4 regions of the Streptomyces sp. NPDC059008 genome follow, and region 1 is predicted to be linked to each of the others. Evidence: riboswitches for the same ligand, from Rfam matches in the RefSeq annotation. Region 1 holds a riboswitch; each other region holds the start of a gene.

Region 1 (4,513 bases):
GAGGGACGGGGACAGCGGGCCGGGCGCACCGGCGGACGCGTAGGCGCGGCTGTCACCCCGATCGCCACCCCCGCGAGGAACGCCCGCGCGTAGGCTCGGGGGAGTTGACCTGGATCGGGAGGATTGTGATGGCCGGCGTACCGACGAGTGTGGTTGCGGCGAGTGGGCTGTTGGGCGGCTACGGCGTGGCCCGGTGGACCAAGAAGCGGCCCCTGGGTGGGGTGGCGCTCGCGGCGGCGGGGGCCGTGGCGGCCAAGGGGTGGCAGGAGAAGGCCGGGGCCAAGACCGCGGCGGCGTTGAGTGGGGCGTATGTGGCGGCCTTCGTGGGGTCGCATCCGCTGGCGAAGAAGATCGGGGCCTGGCCTTCGGTGTTCGCGGTCGCGGGCGGGGTCGCGCTGGCGTCGTGGGCGGTGGTCGACCGTCGGGGGAAGTGAGGCCGGCGACCGGCGCGGGCGCGAGGCGGGGTCGGGGCGGGGTCGGGGCATCGTGCGTGCCCCGGCCCCGCCCCGTCCACGCCGTGGGTGGATCAGGCCGAAGCCTCGGTCAGGAGGGTGAGTTCGGGCTCCGTGAGGGTCAGGTCGGCGACGGCCAGGAGGGGCGCCAGCTGGCTGACCGTACGGGCGCTGGCGAGGGGCGCCGCGACGGTGGGCTGGGCGGCCAGCCAGGCGAGGGCGACGGTGGCGACTTCGGCCTCGTGCGCGGCGGCGACCGTGTCGAGGGCCTGAAGGACGCGCAGCCCGCGGTCGGTGGCCAGGTGCTGGCCGGCCTTTGCGGAGCGGGCGCTGGCGACATCGGTGCCCGGGCGGTACTTGCCGGTGAGGAAGCCGGAGGCAAGGGCCCAGTACGGGATGGCGGCCACGCCCTCGCGGGCCGCCACGTCGGCGAGTTCGCCCTCGTAGGTGTCGCGGGAGACCAGGTTGTAGTGCGGCTGGAGGGCGACGTAACGGGCCACGCCCTCGCGGGCGGAGAAGGCCAGGGACTCCGCCAGGCGCCGCGCGGAGATGTTGGAGGCGGCGATCTCACGGACCTTGCCGGCCTGGACGAGCTCGTCGAGGGTGCCGATGATCTCCGAGACCTCGACCGATTCGTCGTCGTAGTGGGTGTAGTAGAGGTCGATGTAGTCGGTGCGCAGACGGGTGAGGGACTCGTCGACCGCGGACTTGATGGTGGCCGGGCTCAGGCCCTTGTAGTCGGGGTGGGCGCCGACCTTGGTGGCGACGACGACCTCGGAGCGATTGCCGCGGGAGGCCATCCAGTTGCCGATGACGGTCTCGGATTCGCCGCCCTTGTTGCCGGGCACCCAGGCCGAATAGGCGTCGGCGGTGTCGATGAAGTTGCCACCGCCTGCCGCATACGCGTCGAGCACGGCGAACGACTCGGCCTCGTCGGCCGTCCAGCCGAAGACGTTGCCCCCGAGGGCGAGCGGGGAGACGGCGAGCGAGCCGAGGTTCCGGCGGTTTTGGGGGGTGGGGTGTGTCGAGGTCATACGTGGTTGCAGCGTGGTGAGGGAGGGAGTTATTCCGCGGGAGGAGTGGCCTCCCGCGGCGCGCTCGGGCCGCCTTTCGGCAGGCCCTCAGGCGCGTCTCCCTGCGGGCCGGGCCGTCAGACGTTCACGCCGTGGTCGCGCAGCCACGGCATCGGGTCTATCGGGTCGCCGGCGCCGGGGCGTACCTCCAGGTGGAGGTGGGGACCGGTGACGTTGCCGGTGGCGCCGACGCGGCCGATGACATCGCCGGTGTTGACCTTGCCCGAGGTCTTCACCATCGAGGACAGATGGCAGAACCACAGCTCGGTGCCGTCGTCGAGGGTGAGGACGATGCGGTAGCCGTACGAACCGGCCCAGCCGGCCTGGGTGATGGTGCCGGAGTGCACCGCCTTGACGGGCGTACCGGTCGGTGCGGCGAAGTCCTGGCCCGTGTGGTCGGCGGCCCAGCGGTCGCCGGCCTGACCGAAGCTGGCGGTGAGGGTGTAGGAGGAGACGGGGGCGATGAAGCTCTTCGCCAGTTGGGCCAGGCGCTCGGCCTCCGCCTTCCGGCGCGCCTCCTCCTCGGCCTTGCGCTTGGCCTCCAGCTCTGCCGCCTTCTTGGCCGCCGCGGCCTTGTCCGCCGCGTCCTGGGCCGTCTTCTGGGCCGCGGACGCTTCCGTCGCCGCCTGCTTGATGGCGGCGCCCTCGGCCGCTTCGCGGGCCTGCTCCTCGGCGGCACCCTGCTGCGCGTCGGCCTGCTGGAGGATGCGGCTGCGCAGCGCCTCGCCGGCGTTGCCGCCCGTACCGGTCGTGCCGGTCTGGGTGACCTGGGAGAGCGGACCGGCGGCGACGGTGTCGGCAAAGTCGCCTCCGGAGTCCGCCGCGGCGGAGTCGGAGTCGGATATGAGGCCGCCGAGCCCCGGGAGGGACTCGGCATCCGGAAGGCTGTCGGAGATGTCGTGGGCCATGCCGCCGATGTCGGGCATGGATATCGGGACCGGCGGACGGTCCTCGGCGGTGGCCATGCCACCCGCGCCGACCGCCGCGATGACGCCGACACCCAGGACCGTGCCACTACGGGCGAGTCCGCCGCCGCGCTGCTTGGCCACCCGGTGCTTGCCACGGGCCGGTCGGAGCGACTCCTCGGTGGGATTCCACTCCTCCCACGGGCCGTCGCCGTCGATGCCCGCCATGCCCTGCGGATCACCCGGGCCTTCGAAGGCGCCTCGGTCGTCGAGTCGGTATGCGGGCGAAGCCTCGGGGGCAGGCCTGTTGGACGCCACGGGGGCGCACTCCTTTCCTTCCTTCTCGCCTACCGGGTTAGCTGACGGGTTCGGAGCAGGAAGGTCTCCTACGGGCCACTCTGGCGGAGGCGCCCGATTCACCCCAAGGTGGTGGTTCCCCGGTTCCCTTGGTGCAGTTCGAAGTGCTGGAGATGCGTGAAAAGCGCGTGCGGGATTCGGCGTCGGCGCGCGGTGCCGCCTCTTGCGACGGCTGGGACGACCGCGCTGCGTTATCGGACAGTAATAGAAGTCGCGACTGTTTTCCAAGCCTTCCCGGGAACCCTTATTCGTTCCGCATGAGGTTTGGCCTGGACTTTTTCGGTCACCATGCCCACAAAACGGGCGAGTTGCCCCTGCACCTCTAAACGATCTCGCGCTGATTGTGCGTCAGTCGTTATGCGGAGGGGCGCCCCCCAGTTACGGAACGTGAGGGCGTAACGTCGGATCATGGTCGTCAACGTCGAGAGCGCGGGGAGCACCGTGAGCTCCGGAAACGTCAAGGGCGGTATCGGCCGGAGCGCGGCGGCGGATGTGGCGGAGCGCTACCGGGAGTTCTCGTGGCGGGAGGCTCGGGGACGGTCCGACGCCCATGCGGAGCTGACCGCGCGGATCAGCCAGGACCCGGAGTTCTGCGATCTGCTGTCGGGGTCGCTGCCGGCCGGCAACAAGCAGCAGCCGAACCTCCTGCTCGCCGCCGTCCGCCAGCTCGACGGCCCGCACGCGGAGCAGGGCCCGCGCGGCGAGGCCGCGTACGGTCGCTGGCGCGAGTGGACGGTCCGGCACTGGGACGAGGTCCGCGCGGTGATCATGCAGCGCGCCACCCAGACCAACGAGCCGGCCCGCTGCGCCACGCTGCTGCCGCTGCTCGCCCGTCTGCCGCAGCCGCTGGCGCTGCTGGAGGTCGGCGCGTCGGCCGGGCTGTGTCTGCATCCCGACAGCTACCGGTACCGGTACGAGTCCGCCACCGGGTACGCGGGGCAGCCCGCGGGCGGCCCGCGGACCGTCGAGGTGGGGGCGCCGGACGGCCCGGTGGTGTTCGGCTGCCGTACGGACTGGGCGCCCGAGGAACTGCCCGGCCGGCTGCCGGAGATCGTCTGGCGGGCCGGAATCGATCTGAACCCGCTCGACCCCGTGGGCGCACCGGACGATCTGCGCTGGCTGCAGTCGCTCGTCTGGCCGGGCGAGGGCGAGCGCGCGGCGCGGCTCTTTGCCGCCGTCGAGGCCGTACGGGCGGCGCCGCGGCCGCGGATCGTACCCGGCGATCTGATCGACGAGCTGCCCGCGCTGGCCGCCGCGGCACCGCCCGAGGCGACGCTGGTCGTCTTCCACAGCGCGGTGCTGAGCTACCTTCCGCCCGCTCGCCGCGAGGAGTTCGCGCGCCTCGTGCGGTCGCTGCTCGACGGGCGTCCCGGCGGTGGGCACTGGATCTCCAACGAGCACCACTCGGTCCTGCCGTGGATCACCGCGCCGGAGCACCTCTCCGGGCGCCCGGAGGACGGACGGCTGACCCTCGCCCTGGACGGGCGGCCTCTCGCGCTCACCGGCCCGCACGGCGAGAGCCTGCACCGACTTCCGGGCACGGAACCCGGGACGAGGACGTAGGCGCAAGCGGCACAGCGGGGCGGGGCGGCCCCGTCCGTGCCCGGCCCCGCCCGATCGGCGGCCCGGTGCTCCTCGCCCCGCCCTACTCCCCCATGGGCCGCTGCACCGCCAGCAGGGCCATGTCGTCCGCCGACGCCCCGCCCGTATGCAGTGCCACATCCTC
Region 2 (4,513 bases), on a different contig from region 1:
CGCGCGTAACCGGCCACCGCGGCCGCCTGGTGACTGCCCGCGCGCTCCAGCACCGCGGCGCCGTCCAGATAGCGCTGCGGGTCCTCGGAGAGCAGCAGTGAAACGGTCGGGTCCATACCGCCGGCGCGGTACTGGGACGCGGCCACGGCGCCCAGTTCCGCGCGGGCGGTGTTCAGCTTCCCAGTCCGGCGGGCGGCCTCGTCCTGCAGTCTGCTCAGCTCCTCGCGTGCGGTGTCGGCGGCTTCCTTGGCGCCGTTGTAGCTCTGTGTGGCCACCTCTGCCTCCTGGTACAGCGCGTCGACCCGGTCCTTGACCTGGTCGGGGGTGGGGGAGGGGGCCGCCTGGCCGGTGCCGTCGAAGGCGGTGGCGGTGGCGGCACCCGCGAGGGCGAGGGTGGCGGCCGTACGGACGGTGCGCGCACTGCGCGAACCGCCCGTGAGCGCGGCGAGCGGATGCTGCCTGGGCTTGCGGTGCGAGGCCACGGTGGCCGTCACTTCCTTCCCTTCGGGCCGGGGGCCCGGCGGCGGTCGGCAACGGGGGAGCCGACCGCCGCCGCACCTCTCGGCGGGGCGGCCGACGGAACACCGGCGCTCGGTCCGGCGATGGCGGGGTGTCGGCCGCCTGGAGGAGGACGCTAAGCCTGGGCGTCACGGGGGTGAGTCCGGTTGGCTGGCATTGTTCGCTTTCGACCGCGGCCGGTGCGCGGGTGACCGCACCGCCGCCGCCTGCACACCGGGACCGGTCTGCCGTGACCGAAGCGGCGATTGCGGACGCCCTGCCTGAAGGGCCGTGCTATACGACGGCTACGATCCAGCACTATGGACGTAGTAATCAATGTCTTCGTCGGCCTGCACATCATCGGCATCGCCTCCCTGCTGGGCGGTTTCCTGACCCAGATGAAGGCGATGGGCGCGGGCACCGCCCGCTTCGTGCCGGCCATGCTGCACGGCGCGCTGACGATGCTGGTCACCGGCATCGTGCTGGTCGGCCTCAACCAGGCCCAGGACCACTCCGTCAACAACATCAAGATCGGCGTCAAGATGGCCGTACTGGTGGTGATCCTGGCGCTGGTCTACGTCAAGCGGGACGAGGAGAAGGTCTCCGCGCCGCTGTTCGGCGCGGTGGGCGCGCTCACGATCGCCAACATCTTCATCGCGGTGCTCTGGACCTGACGGCGACGCCCCCACTACGGCACACCGCGCGGTCACCGTGCTCCGGAACCGGAGCCGATGGCCGCGCGGTGGCGTGTGGGGGGTGACCGTGGGGGGTGGTCTTGCCGGGCGCCCGGACGGGGCGCCTCGGGGGAGGAGGGGGCCGCGGGGAGGCGGGGCCTGTCTCAGGCCGGGCGGACGCTCCCGTAGATCGGCATGTAGTAGATCGACTCCTCGCGGACGTAGGCGCCCGGCTTGGGAGCGTGGATCATCTTGCCGCCGCCTATGTACATGCCGACGTGGCTGATGTCGTCGTAGAAGAACACCAGGTCACCGGGCTGCAGATCCTTGGTCGCCACCCGCTGGCCGACCTTGACCTGGTCCCAGGTCGTCCGCGGCAGATCGACCCCGGCCGCCTTCCACGCCGCCTGCGTCAGCCCCGAGCAGTCATAGGAGCTGGGCCCGGTGGCGCCCCAGACGTACGGCTTGCCTATCTGGGCGCGGGCGAACGCCAGGGCCTTCTCGGCCTTGGTGGCGTACGAGTCCCCGGTGGAGCCGCCGTCGCTGGTGCCACCGCCGGTCTGCCCGCCGGTGTCGCCGCCGGTCTGTCCGCCCGTCGAGCCGCCGTCCTCCTGCTGCTGCCGCTCGCGCTCCTGCTGCCGGCGCGCCTCCTCCTCGGCCTTGCGCCGGGCCGCCTCTTCCCTCTGGCGCTCCAGCTCGGCGAGCCGCGCCTTCTCCTGGGCGGTGAGCCGCGACAGCAGCTGCCGGGCCTCGGCCAGCTTCTCCTGGACGGACTGCTTGGACTCCTTCAGCGCCGCCTGCGACTTCTGCAGCTTCTCCAGGCTGCTGGTGGCCTCGGCCCGCTGCCGCGCCGCGGCCGCCGCCTGCTCCTGGTAGTCGGTGACCGCCTGCTTCTGCCGGCTGGTCAGCCGCTCCATGAGGTGGCTGCGGTCGACGAACTGCTGCGGGTCCTTGGCGAGCATCAGTTGCGCCGTCGGGTTCATGCCGCCGGTGCGGTACTGCGCCGAGGCGAAGGTGCCCAGTTCGCGCCGGGACTCGTTCATCCGCTGCGCGCGCTTGGCGGCGGCGTCGAGCAGACCGTCGACGGTGGCGCTCTGGTGCTCGGCGCGCTCCTTGGCGGCGTTGTACTTCTGGGTGGCCACCTCGGCCTGGTGGTAGAGGCCGTCGACCTTCTGCTTGACCTCTTCGATGGAGGGCCTGGGCGCCCTGGGGGCGGCGTCGGCGGACTGCGACAGCAGGGTGACCGAGGCGAGCGCGGCGGTGGTGAGCCCGGCCGCGGTACGCCGGCTCCCGGGCGAGATGAGAACGCTGGTGCGCGGCTTGCGATGGGACGCCAAGGCCGGCAACTCCTTCCGTGACCGCCTACCGGGTTAGCTGTCGGGTTCGGGCGGTGTCGCTGACGGAAGGCTTGCCCTACGGTCCGTGCGGTCGCCGACGGCGGCCGCTGGATCGATTCACCCCGGTGGTGCTGGTGGGTCCCCGGCTCCGGGTGCCTGCTGGCAGGGCCGGACTCGGCGCGGCGGCCCGTGCGGAAGCTGTCGACCGCTGGGAGGCGGGCTGCCTGAGCGAGGACGTTAGCCAATTCGTGTGGCTCCTGTGAAGGCTGATGTTCGATATGCCCGAAACCTTTTCGTGACCTGAACGCGCTGCGGGGGGTGTTGCGTCAGATGTCGGGTTCGGGTACGCCGCCGGCACCCGGCGGTTCCGCCTCCGACCGCCTGACCTGCCCCGGCGCGGACAATCCCGCACTCCCCGGCGCGCTGTCAGTGCGGCGGCCTAGACTCGGTGGGCGATGAGCAGCCTCTTTGACGACAGCTTTCTGGCGGACCTCGGCCCCAAGGGCGAGGAGGAGCACCCGCCGCCTCCCGAGGACGAGCACGAGCCGGTCCCCGAGGAGGTCCCCGCCGACCTCTTCGGCGGGAGGTTCGACGCGCCCGTGCACACCGAGGCGTACTACCGCGACGGCGCCGCCCGCCCGCCCGTCGATGCGGCCGCGCTGCTGGAGGGGCTCAACGACGAGCAGAAGGCCGCCGTGGTGCACGCCGGAGGCCCGCTGCTGATCGTCGCGGGCGCCGGCTCCGGCAAGACCAGGGTGCTCACCCACCGCATCGCGCATCTGCTCGCCGAGCGCCATGTCCACCCCGGCCAGATCCTCGCGATCACGTTCACGAACAAGGCCGCGGGCGAGATGAAGGAGCGCGTGGAGCAGTTGGTCGGCCCGCGCGCCAACGCCATGTGGGTCTCGACCTTCCACAGCGCCTGCGTGCGCATCCTGCGCCGCGAGTCCAAGAAGCTCGGCTTCACCTCCTCCTTCTCGATCTACGACGCGGCCGACTCCAAGCGCCTGATGGCGTTGGTCTGCCGCGATCTGGACCTGGACCCCAAGCGCTTCCCGCCCAAGTCCTTCAGCGCGAAGATCTCCAACCTCAAGAACGAGCTCATCGACGAGGAGACCTTCGCCCAGACGGCGGCCGACGGGTTCGAGAAGTCGCTGGCCGAGGCGTATGCGATGTATCAGGCGCGGCTGCGCGAGGCCAACGCCCTGGACTTCGACGACATCATCATGACGACGGTCCATCTGCTGCAGGCCTTCCCGGACGTCGCCGAGCACTACCGCCGCCGCTTCCGCCATGTGCTCGTCGACGAGTACCAGGACACCAACCACGCCCAGTACACCCTGGTGCGCGAGCTGGTCGGCAGGGGAACGGCCGACATCCGCGCCGCCGAACTGTGCGTCGTCGGTGACGCCGACCAGTCGATCTACGCCTTCCGCGGCGCCACGATCCGCAACATCCTCCAGTTCGAGGAGGACTACCCGGACGCCACGACGATCCTGCTGGAGCAGAACTACCGCTCCAGCCAGACGATCCTGTCCGCCGCCAACGCCGTCATCGAGCGCAACGAGAACCGCCGCCCCAAGAACCTCTGGACGGACGCCGGCGCCGGCCCCAAGATCACCGGCTATGTCGCCGACACCGAGCACGACGAGGCGCAGTTCGTCTCCGACGAGATAGACCGTCTCACCGACGCCGGCGACGCCAAGGCCGGCGACGTCGCCGTCTTCTACCGCACCAACGCCCAGTCCCGTGTCTTCGAAGAGATCTTCATCCGGGTCGGTCTGCCCTACAAGGTCGTCGGCGGGGTGCGTTTCTACGAGCGCAAGGAGGTCCGCGACGTCCTGGCGTATCTGCGGGTGCTCGCCAACCCCGAGGACACCGTCCCGCTGCGCCGCATCCTCAACGTCCCCAAGCGCGGCATCGGCGAGCGCGCCGAGGCGATGATCGACGCCCTGTCCTCACGCGAGAAGATCACCTTCCCGCAGGCGCTGCGCCGGGTCGACG
Region 3 (4,513 bases), on a different contig from region 1:
ATATTCGTGCGTCAGCGCCAGATCGACCTCGCCCAGCGCCACCGCCTCGGTGGCCTGCGGTGGTACGTACTCCGTCACGCTCAGCTCCACATCGGGGTGGGCGCGTCGGAACGAGCTGAGCGCGGGCGGCAGCAGATGGGTGCCCGCCGTCATGAACGTGCCGATCCGCAGCCGCCCGCCGGACAGCCCCGTCAGCACGGACAGCTCGTGCCGGGCCTGCTCCAGCTCGTCGAGCACCCGCCGCGCGCGTACGAGCAGCAGCTCACCGGCCGCCGTCAGCCGTGCCCCGCGATGGTGGCGTACCAGCAGTGCGGCGCCGGCCTCCCGCTCCAGCTTGGCGAGCTGCTGGGAGAGCGCGGGCGCGGTGTAGCCCAGCCGGGCGGCCGCCCGGGTGATCGAACCGGCCTCCGCCACCGCCACCAGCGCGGCCAGCCGCGTGGGGTCGTACATCACCACCTCTTTAGGCCCCCCAAGAAGATTGTCCATACCCATCAAAGGCCACGGCCGGCGAAGCTGCTCCTATGGACGGACAGCTGATCGCCTTCACCGGAGTCGCCGCGGGCATGGTCACCATGCCGGGCGCGGACTTCGCGGTCGTGGTGCGCAACGCCCTCGACTCGCGCCGGGCGGGGGTGGCGACCGCCGTCGGGGTCGCGGGCGGGCTCTTGGTGCACACCGCGCTGGTGGTCGCCGGGCTCGCCGCGGTGCTGGTCGCCGTGCCCGGTCTCTTCGGCGCCGTCCAACTCCTCGGCGGCGGATATCTGCTGTACCTGGGAGGGCGCGCGCTGATCGCGGCCCGCCGCCCGAGGGCCGCCGACGCGGAGCCGCCGGCCGGCCCGAACGCCGATGCCGCCGGCGTCGCGCCCTCCGCCGGCGCCCGTCCGGCCGTCCCGCTGGGCGCCGCGCAAGGGCTGCGCCAGGGCTTCTTGACCAACGCGCTCAATCCCAAGGCCCCCGTGCTCTTCCTCAGCCTGCTGCCGCAGTTCGTTCCGGCGGGCCAGCCGGCGCTGCCCCGTACGCTGCTGCTGGCCACGATGGTCGTGGTGATGGCGCTGGTGTGGTTCCCCGCCGTCGCACTGCTCGTCGACCGGCTGGGCACCTGGCTGCGCCGCCCGCAGGTCGCCCGTGTCCTGGAAGCCGTCACCGGCGCGCTGCTGAGCGCCCTGGGCGGCATCCTGCTCGTCGAGCTGCTGGTCGGCTGAGGGGAGCCGGCCGGTCCACGGGGGCGTGCGCGGGCCCGGCCGCGGTCCGTGTGGGCCGCCGGAGTTCAGCCGCGGCCGCCGTACGGCACCATCAGCACCTCGGCACCCACCGGGACGAACCCGGCGCCCAGTATCCCGCGCACGCTGCGGGCGTTACCGGGCGCGACCTGTGCCCACAGCAGTTCGCCGGCCGGAAGGAGATGCCGGGCGGCCCGCGCCAGCCTGCGGCCCAGACCGCGCCCCTGGCCGCCTGCCTCCACCTCGACGGCCAGCTCCCAGCGACCGGCCACACCGCGGCCGATGACCAGTGTCCCGCCGTCGGCGGTCGTCCAGGCCCGCACCTCGTCGCGGTGGCGCAGCGCGCGGGTTATCCGCGGATGGCTCCGGTCCGTCGTCTCCACCAGCTCCAGCGGCGGCGGACCGGGCAGGGCTTCGGCGACCGTCGTCATATCGATGTTGTTGGCCTCGCGCCCCACCCGCTCGCCCAGAGCGGTCAGAAACGGCGGGCTGAGCGGCCCGGCGAGATCGCCGGGCGCTATCCGCTCATGGACCCATGCGGGCTCCACGTCCGCGAACACCACGGCATGGCAGGTGAAGGACGCCACGCCGATGTCGCGCGGGGACGGCTGGGGCAGGACCGTCACCGATCCGTCCGCGGGCGGGAAGCCTCCGCGCGCCGCGGCCGTCAGCAGCTTGCTCAGTTGCCAGGTCACTCCGTCAAACTACCGAGCCCCACTGACAATTGACCAAGCGTGAGGCGAAGCCGCAGGTCAGCCCACTCGCCCATACGAGATCGCGGAGCTGAAGATCCTCGCCAGCCGCACCACGTCGCCGGTCTTGGGCGCATGCCACATCCGGTCACGGCCCGCGTAGATGCCGACGTGGTAGACGCCGCGGGCCGAGTGGAAGAACACCAGGTCCCCGCGTCTTCGGGAGGAGGCCGGGACGTGCCGGGTCTGGTCGTACTGCGCGGCGGCGCTGCGTGGCAGGGCCCGGCCGACGCGCTTGAACGAATACAGCGTCAGCCCCGAGCAGTCGAAGCGGTACGGCCCCTCCGCGCCGAACTCGTAGGGGGAGCCCTGCTTGGAGGCCGCGACCCGCACCGCATGCGCGGCGACGGACGCGGCCTCGGCGTCGGTGGTCGCCCCCGGGGCGAGGGTGGTGGCGCCGAGGGTGGCCATCGTCAGAGCGGAGACGGTGGCGGCGCGGGCCAGCAGATGCGGCGTATGCGTGCGCACGGTCATGCGCGAACCCTTCGTCAGCCGCCTGCGAAGGAAGACCTGTCGGGTTCGGGCAGGCGAAGATGCCCGGCCGTGCGTACGGCTTCACCCCAAGGAGTCCGTCGGCCGTGTTGGCCCGGACCCCGTCCTGCTCGGGTCCTCCGCTCCCGCCGGTCCACACCGTCGACCGGACATCCGGTACGGCGGCGGGATTAGGCGCCCGTCCGGACCGCCCCGTCGCTGTGGCGGGGTCTTGTCGTCGAAGGGATCGTCACGCACCCACCACCCGAATTCCGAGCTGAAAATGCCGTATGTGAGATGGGTCACATTTGGGCCGAATAGGGGGAATTGTTCCTTCAGGTGGCGGGGTGCCCGGTGTCGCGGTCCCGGGACCTGGGGCGAAACATGGGGACCGGAGGAATTCTCTCCGCCCCGCGCAATTCGTCACCTCCTCGCAAAAGCCGTGGACGCTACGCCGTCCGAGCAACCCGGGTCGGGCGTGTCGGGTCACCGCTCCCCGGGCGGCACGGCGACCAGTTGGGACCGCCGCTCGCCGTCCAGGACCCGCAGCGCCCGGCCGAGCGTGTCGTGGTGCATCTCGCTCTCGCCGCGGTTGTGCATCAGCGTCAGGGCGTCCCGCAGTCCGGCGGCCTTGCCGACGAGCGCCTGCGCGGCCCGCAGGCCGCTGTAGGTGTGGCCGCCGCGGGCCGGGTTGATGCGGCCCAGCAGATCGAGCACCTCCAGGTAACGGTCGATCAGTTCGCCCTCGGCGCGCGTGAGGGCGGGCAGTGGCGGTGGCTCCGGTGGCAGCATCCGGCTCACCGCGTGACGGGCTGGAGGGACGACTGCTTGCGGTTGCGGGTGAGCCCGTCGATCAGTCCGTACGCCTGCGCGGCCGGGGCGTCGAAGATCTTGTCGCGCTCGATGTCGGTGGCGATCCGCTCGGGGGTCTGCCCGGTGTGCCGCGCCAGCATCTCCACCAGCATGTCGCGGCCGCGCAGCATCTCCTCCGCCTGGATCTGGAGGTCGGTGGCCTGCCCCTGGATGGGTTCGCTGAGCGACGGCTGGTGGATCAGCACCCGGGCGCCGGGCAGCGCCAGCCGCTTGCCGGGGGCGCCGGCGGCCAGCAGTACCGCGGCGGCGGACGCGGCCTGCCCCAGGCAGACCGTCGCCACGTCGCACGACACGAAGCGCATCGTGTCGTAGATGGCGGTCATCGCGGTGAGGGAGCCGCCGGGGGAGTTGATGTAGAGCGAGATGTCCTGCTCCGGCGCGGCGTGTTCGAGGTGGATGAGCTGCGCCATGACGTCGTTGGCGGAGGCGTCGTCCACCGGGGTGCCCAAGAAGATGATGCGCTCGCTGAGCAGCTTGGAGTACGGGTCCATGGTGCGCGTCCCCTGTGAGGTGCGCTCGGTGAACTCGGGCAGGACGTAGCGAGCCGTGGGTCGCAGCATGACTGCTCCTCTCCTCTGTAAAAAATGTACAGGATGTACATCCCGTGAGAATGGCAGCAGGTTCTAGTGATCAAGTCAAATGCCCAGGTCAGAGGCCGTTTTGGCTGTTCGCCGAGGGCGTACGTCTCACAAATTTCTCTACGACCCCTTCGTTTGGATCACGGGTGGACCAGGGGAAGTTGCCTGCGATGTGACGTCCGGCCGGGTAGATGGTTGCGCCCTTCTCGTAGCGGGGGGCGATGCCTCGCCCCTGCTCGATGACCGGGTCCACGAGGGTCTCCACGACCGAAGTCGGACACTCAATTCGCTCGTGGCCATGGGCAGTGTCGTGTCTGGCCTCAGGACACAGATGACATGCGCCGCTGCTCGGCCTTGTCACAGTGCTGGGGCAGATCGTCTCGATGCGCCTCGCCCGGGGAGAGGTGGCCTGGGCGCAGGTGGCTCTCCTCGTCGGCGTGACCGCGGCACTCGGCACCGTCTTCGCGCTCAACTTCACGATCGGTCATCTGCGGGCCGCACGCAGGCAGGTCGAGAGGCTGGCCGTGAACCAGGAACGGGAGCGGGTCGCCCCCTGTCGCTGGACAGCGAGCTCGTCGGCGCCTGCATGGTGCTGCGTGCCGCCGGAGTACGGGCCGAT
Region 4 (4,513 bases), on a different contig from region 1:
ACATCGACTCCGCGCAGACGCTGGCCTGGATCGAGAAGTACTTCGGTTCGATCCCCTCGCACGACGGCAAGCAGCCGCCCCGGGACGGCGCGCTGCCCGACGTCATGGGCGGCCAGCTGCGCGAGGTCGTCGAGGAGGACGTGCCCTCCCGCGCCCTGATGGCGGCCTACCGTCTGCCGCACGACGGCACCCGTGAGGCGGACGCCACGGACCTGGCGCTGACCGTCCTGGGCGGCGGCGAGTCCTCCCGCCTGTACAACCGGCTGGTGCGCCGTGACCGCAGCGCCGTGGCGGCCGGCTTCGGCCTGCTGCGGCTGGCCGGCGCGCCGTCGCTGGGCTGGCTGGACGTGAAGACGTCCGGCGGCGTGGAGGTCCCCGACATCGAGCGCGCCGTTGACGAGGAGCTGGCCCGCTTCGCCGCCGAGGGCCCGACCCCGGAGGAGATGGAGCGCGCGCAGGCCCAGCTGGAGCGCGAATGGCTGGACCGTCTCGCCACGGTCAGCGGCCGCGCCGACGAACTGTGCCGCTTCGCCGTCCTGTTCGGCGACCCGCAGCTCGCGCTGTCCGCCGTGCAGCGCGTCCTGGACATCAGCGCCGAGGAGGTGCAGGCGGTCGCCAAGGCCCGGCTGCGCCCCGACAACCGCGCGGTGCTGGTCTACGAACCCACCGAGCCGACCGACGCCGCCGACACCGAGGAAGGGGAGGCGGACCAGTGAGCGACGCCACCAACCGCGCAGGGTCCCCCATGAGCACCATGGACTTCCACCCCCAGCCCCGGGGCGGCGCGCCCAAGCCGTGGGCCTTCCCGGCCCCCGACCGCAGCCAACTCCCCAACGGGCTCACCCTGCTGACCAGCCACCGCCCCGGCCAGCAGGTCGTCGCCGTCGAGGTCAACCTCGTCGCGCCGCTGGACGCCGAGCCCGAGGGGCTGGACGGCGTCGCCACGATCATGGCGCGTGCGCTGTCGGAGGGCACCGACAAGTACGACGCCGAGGAGTTCGCCGCCGAGCTGGAGCGCTGCGGCGCCACGCTGGACGCCCACGCCGACCACCCCGGTGTACGGGTCTCCCTGGAGGTCCCGGCCTCCCGGCTGCCGCGCGCGCTCGGCCTGCTCGCCGACGCGCTGCGCGCCCCCGCCTTCCCGGACAGCGAGGTCGAGCGGCTGGTGCGCAACCGCCTCGACGAGATCCCGCACGAGCTCGCCAACCCGGCCCGGCGCGCCGCCATGGCGCTGTCCAAGGAGCTGTTCCCGGCCACCGCGCGCATGTCGCGGCCCAGGCAGGGCACCGAGGAGACCGTGGCCCGCATCGACGCGGCGGCCGTCCGGGCCTTCTACGACGCCCATGTGCGGCCGGCCACGGCCACCGCCGTCATCGTCGGCGACTTCACCGGTGTCGACCTGGACGCGGCGCTCGCCGAGACCCTCGGCGCCTGGAGCGGCTCGACGGCCGAGCCGCTGAAGGCGGCGCCGATCGTCGCCGACGACACCGGCCGTGTGGTGATCGTGGACCGCCCCGGAGCCGTCCAGACGCAGCTGCTCATCGGCCGGATCGGCGCCGACCGGCACGACCGGGTGTGGCCGGCGCAGGTCCTCGGCACGTACTGCCTCGGCGGCACCCTCACCTCCCGGCTGGACCGTGTGCTGCGGGAGGAGAAGGGCTACACCTACGGGGTGCGCGCCTTCGGCCAGGTACTGCGCTCCACCGCCCCCGGCTCCCCCGAGGGGGCGACGGGCGCGGCCCTGCTGGCCATCAGCGGCTCGGTGGACACCGCCTCCACCGTCCCGGCGCTCCAGGACCTGTGGCAGGTGCTGCGGACCCTCGCGGCAGAGGGGCTGACGGACGAGGAGCGCGATGTCGCCGTCCAGAACCTCGTCGGGGTCGCGCCGCTGAAGTACGAGACCGCGGCGGCCGTCGCGGGCACGCTGGCCGACCAGGTGGAGCAGCAGCTCCCGGACGACTTCCAGGCGCAGTTGTACGCCCGGCTCGCGGAGACCGGCACGGTCGAGGCGACCGCGGCGGCGGTCAGCGCCTTCCCGGTGGACCGGCTGGTGACGGTCCTGGTGGGTGACGCGGCCCAGATCGCCGAGCCCGTCAAGGCGCTGGGGTTGGGCGAGGTGACGGTCGTCGGCGGCTAGGGCCGATCCGAAAGGCACGCCCTGACCGCTGCGTATGACGGCGGATCAGTTTCGAGCGACGGCTCCCGTGGTGCTCTCTGCCACGGGAGCCGCCGTATGTCCGGTTTGTGATGACTGGCTGCGCCGCTTCTTGTGGCATCCCGCACAAAAAAGCGGTTCTGTTTGGCGATCGAAAGTTGCCCCGATTAGCGTCGGTCCGGCTGTTCGTCACAACTCCGCCACAACAGTGGCACCGGACAGTCATCGCCGAGTCCCCGTACGGCGCGAGCCAGGGGAGCCGGGGACCCACACGTCCCTGGGGTGAATCGGACCCCTCTTCGGAGGAGCCCGTAGGAGACCTTCCTGCTCCGAACCCGTCAGCTAACCCGGTAGGCGAGAAGGAAGGAAAGGACAAGCCAGTACATGGCGTTCATACGTGCCACCGGGAAGCACCGTCGTGCGAGCCGCACCGCCCGCTCGACCCGCAACATCGCAGGCATAGCCACCCTCGCGGCCTCCGGCGTTGTCGCCTCGGTGGCCTCGCCGGCGCTGGCCGCCACGGACGAGGCGCGCACCCACGACACCGGTCTGCAGCAGGCCGTCGTCCTCGGTGACGAGCTCGCCAACCGCATCGAGGCCCAGGCCGACGCGCAGCAGGCCGACGCCGAGGCCGCCGCCGCGAGGGCGAAGGCCGAGGCCGTCGCCAAGAAGCAGGCCGAGGAGGCCCAGCGGCGCGCCGAGGCGGCCCGGAAGAAGGCCAAGGCCGAGCGCGAGGCCAAGGAGCGCGCCGCCCGCGAGGCCGAGCGCAAGCGCCTCAACACCTTCGTCGCCCCGATCGCCGGCTCGTACGTGTCCACCGCCTACAAGGCGTCCAGCAGCCTGTGGTCCTCGGGCAGCCACACCGGCATCGACTTCCACGCCGCCTCCGGGACCTCCGTCCACGCCGTCGGCGCGGGCACCGTCGTCGAGGCCGGCTGGGGCGGCTCGTACGGCAACAACGTCGTGATCAAGATGAACGACGGTACGTACACCCAGTACGGCCACCTGTCGTCGATCTCCGTCTCGGTCGGCGAGAGCGTCACCCCCGGCAAGCAGATCGGGCTCTCCGGTGCCACCGGCAACGTCACCGGCCCGCACCTGCACTTCGAGGCCCGCACCACTGCCGACTACGGCTCGGACATCGACCCGGTCGCGTATCTGCGCGCGCACGGCGTCAACGTCTGATGCACCGCAGCCGCCTCCGCATCGTCTGACACACCGCTTCGCCCGATGCCGGCGCCGTCCGTTGGCTAAAAAATATCCATGGATAAGCGGAGTCCGTCGGAAAAGCCGTCCCGGTCGAATAGAGTCACGGAAAAGTCGTCAACCGGCGGCTTTTCCAGGGGATTACGGCGGAGGCACGGACGATGCGAGGCCATATTTCCGCGCATGCGGTGTGCACGGCGATTCGCGAGGACATTGTCTCCGGTGCGCTGGCGCCGGGGAGCCGGCTGATCGAGGAGATCCTGGCGGCGCGTTACGGCGTCTCCAGGGTGCCGGTCCGCGAAGCGCTGCGCACCCTGCAGTCGGAGGGCTTCGTCACCACCCGCCATCACGCGGGCGCCTGTGTCGCCGAGCCCACCGAGCAGGAGGCCGCCGACCTGCTGGACATCCGCGCGCTGCTGGAGCCGCTGGGGGCCGCCCGCGCGGCCGCCCGCCGCAGCCCGGCCCACCTCAAGGTGCTGCGCGGACTGGTGCGGCTCGGACGTGAGCGGGCGCGCCACGGCAACGCCGCGGACCTGCGCCAATTGGACGGCTGGTTCCACGAGACGCTCGCCCAGGCGGCCGGCAGCCCCAGCCTGACCGCGCTGCTGACCCAGCTGCGGCGCAAGATCGAGTGGATGTACGCGGTGGAGCCGCCGGCCAGGGCCGGCGAGTCCTGGGACGATCACGGCGCGGTGCTGGACGCGGTGGCCCGGGGGGACGCCGAACGCGCCCGCGCCCTGATGGCGGCCCATATCGAGCGTTCGCTGCCGGTCTACCGGCTGCGGCGCCCGGCCAAGGTCGAGGTGAGGGATCCGAAACGGCCCGTCAACACAGCGCGTGCCCGCTCTTAACAGGGGCCCCGTATACAAAGAGGTGTGCGGGGGAATGGCACGCGCAGGGGAATGGGCGCGAAGGCCGCATGGCGACTTTTCCCGTAAGGGCGCCGTTATTCCGCCCGGCGTGCACCCGTATTCGGATTTCCTGTGCTTCCGGACCGGGCGCTGAACCGTACGGCCTTTTCTGAAGAATTGATTCAGTCGCGGCGGCGCATGGTGCCCTGGTAGGGCAATTCAGGCGGGATACCGGCCGGGGTGAGGAACCGCGATCGCAGCGAAACGGCCCCGCCGCGGCGACCGGTTTCCGGTGTCCGCG

The links. A riboswitch is a leader RNA that binds a small molecule or an ion and turns the genes downstream of it on or off. The one in region 1 is predicted to bind cyclic di-AMP.
Region 2: another riboswitch for cyclic di-AMP. It lies ahead of ACFWZH_RS04470 (NlpC/P60 family protein); the one in region 1 lies ahead of ACFWZH_RS32480 (M23 family metallopeptidase).
Region 3: another riboswitch for cyclic di-AMP. It lies ahead of ACFWZH_RS24365 (C40 family peptidase); the one in region 1 lies ahead of ACFWZH_RS32480 (M23 family metallopeptidase).
Region 4: another riboswitch for cyclic di-AMP. It lies ahead of ACFWZH_RS33670 (M23 family metallopeptidase); the one in region 1 lies ahead of ACFWZH_RS32480 (M23 family metallopeptidase).

What each region holds. Positions count from the first base shown of each region.
Region 1 is NZ_JBHYJC010000043.1:36,540-41,052, reverse strand. Features, by position in the region: gene ACFWZH_RS32495 (PrsW family intramembrane metalloprotease) at 1-43, shown strand, start outside; gene ACFWZH_RS32490 (hypothetical protein) at 129-434, shown strand; gene ACFWZH_RS32485 (aldo/keto reductase) at 527-1,486, opposite strand; gene ACFWZH_RS32480 (M23 family metallopeptidase) at 1,603-2,748, opposite strand; cyclic di-AMP (ydaO/yuaA leader) riboswitch at 2,760-2,904, opposite strand; gene ACFWZH_RS32475 (DUF2332 domain-containing protein) at 3,196-4,350, shown strand; gene ACFWZH_RS32470 (PP2C family protein-serine/threonine phosphatase) at 4,433-4,513, opposite strand, start outside.
Region 2 is NZ_JBHYJC010000002.1:351,693-356,205, forward strand. Features, by position in the region: gene ACFWZH_RS04460 (NlpC/P60 family protein) at 1-494, opposite strand, end outside; gene ACFWZH_RS04465 (hypothetical protein) at 819-1,172, shown strand; gene ACFWZH_RS04470 (NlpC/P60 family protein) at 1,337-2,509, opposite strand; cyclic di-AMP (ydaO/yuaA leader) riboswitch at 2,517-2,699, opposite strand; gene pcrA (DNA helicase PcrA) at 2,965-4,513, shown strand, end outside.
Region 3 is NZ_JBHYJC010000021.1:130,405-134,917, reverse strand. Features, by position in the region: gene ACFWZH_RS24380 (LysR family transcriptional regulator) at 1-450, opposite strand, end outside; gene ACFWZH_RS24375 (LysE family translocator) at 522-1,202, shown strand; gene ACFWZH_RS24370 (GNAT family N-acetyltransferase) at 1,268-1,915, opposite strand; gene ACFWZH_RS24365 (C40 family peptidase) at 1,973-2,446, opposite strand; cyclic di-AMP (ydaO/yuaA leader) riboswitch at 2,451-2,651, opposite strand; gene ACFWZH_RS24360 (hypothetical protein) at 2,930-3,235, opposite strand; gene ACFWZH_RS24355 (ATP-dependent Clp protease proteolytic subunit) at 3,241-3,876, opposite strand; gene ACFWZH_RS24350 (hypothetical protein) at 4,257-4,513, shown strand, end outside.
Region 4 is NZ_JBHYJC010000048.1:47,217-51,729, reverse strand. Features, by position in the region: gene ACFWZH_RS33680 (M16 family metallopeptidase) at 1-716, shown strand, start outside; gene ACFWZH_RS33675 (M16 family metallopeptidase) at 755-2,137, shown strand; cyclic di-AMP (ydaO/yuaA leader) riboswitch at 2,372-2,527, shown strand; gene ACFWZH_RS33670 (M23 family metallopeptidase) at 2,540-3,340, shown strand; gene ACFWZH_RS33665 (GntR family transcriptional regulator) at 3,523-4,212, shown strand.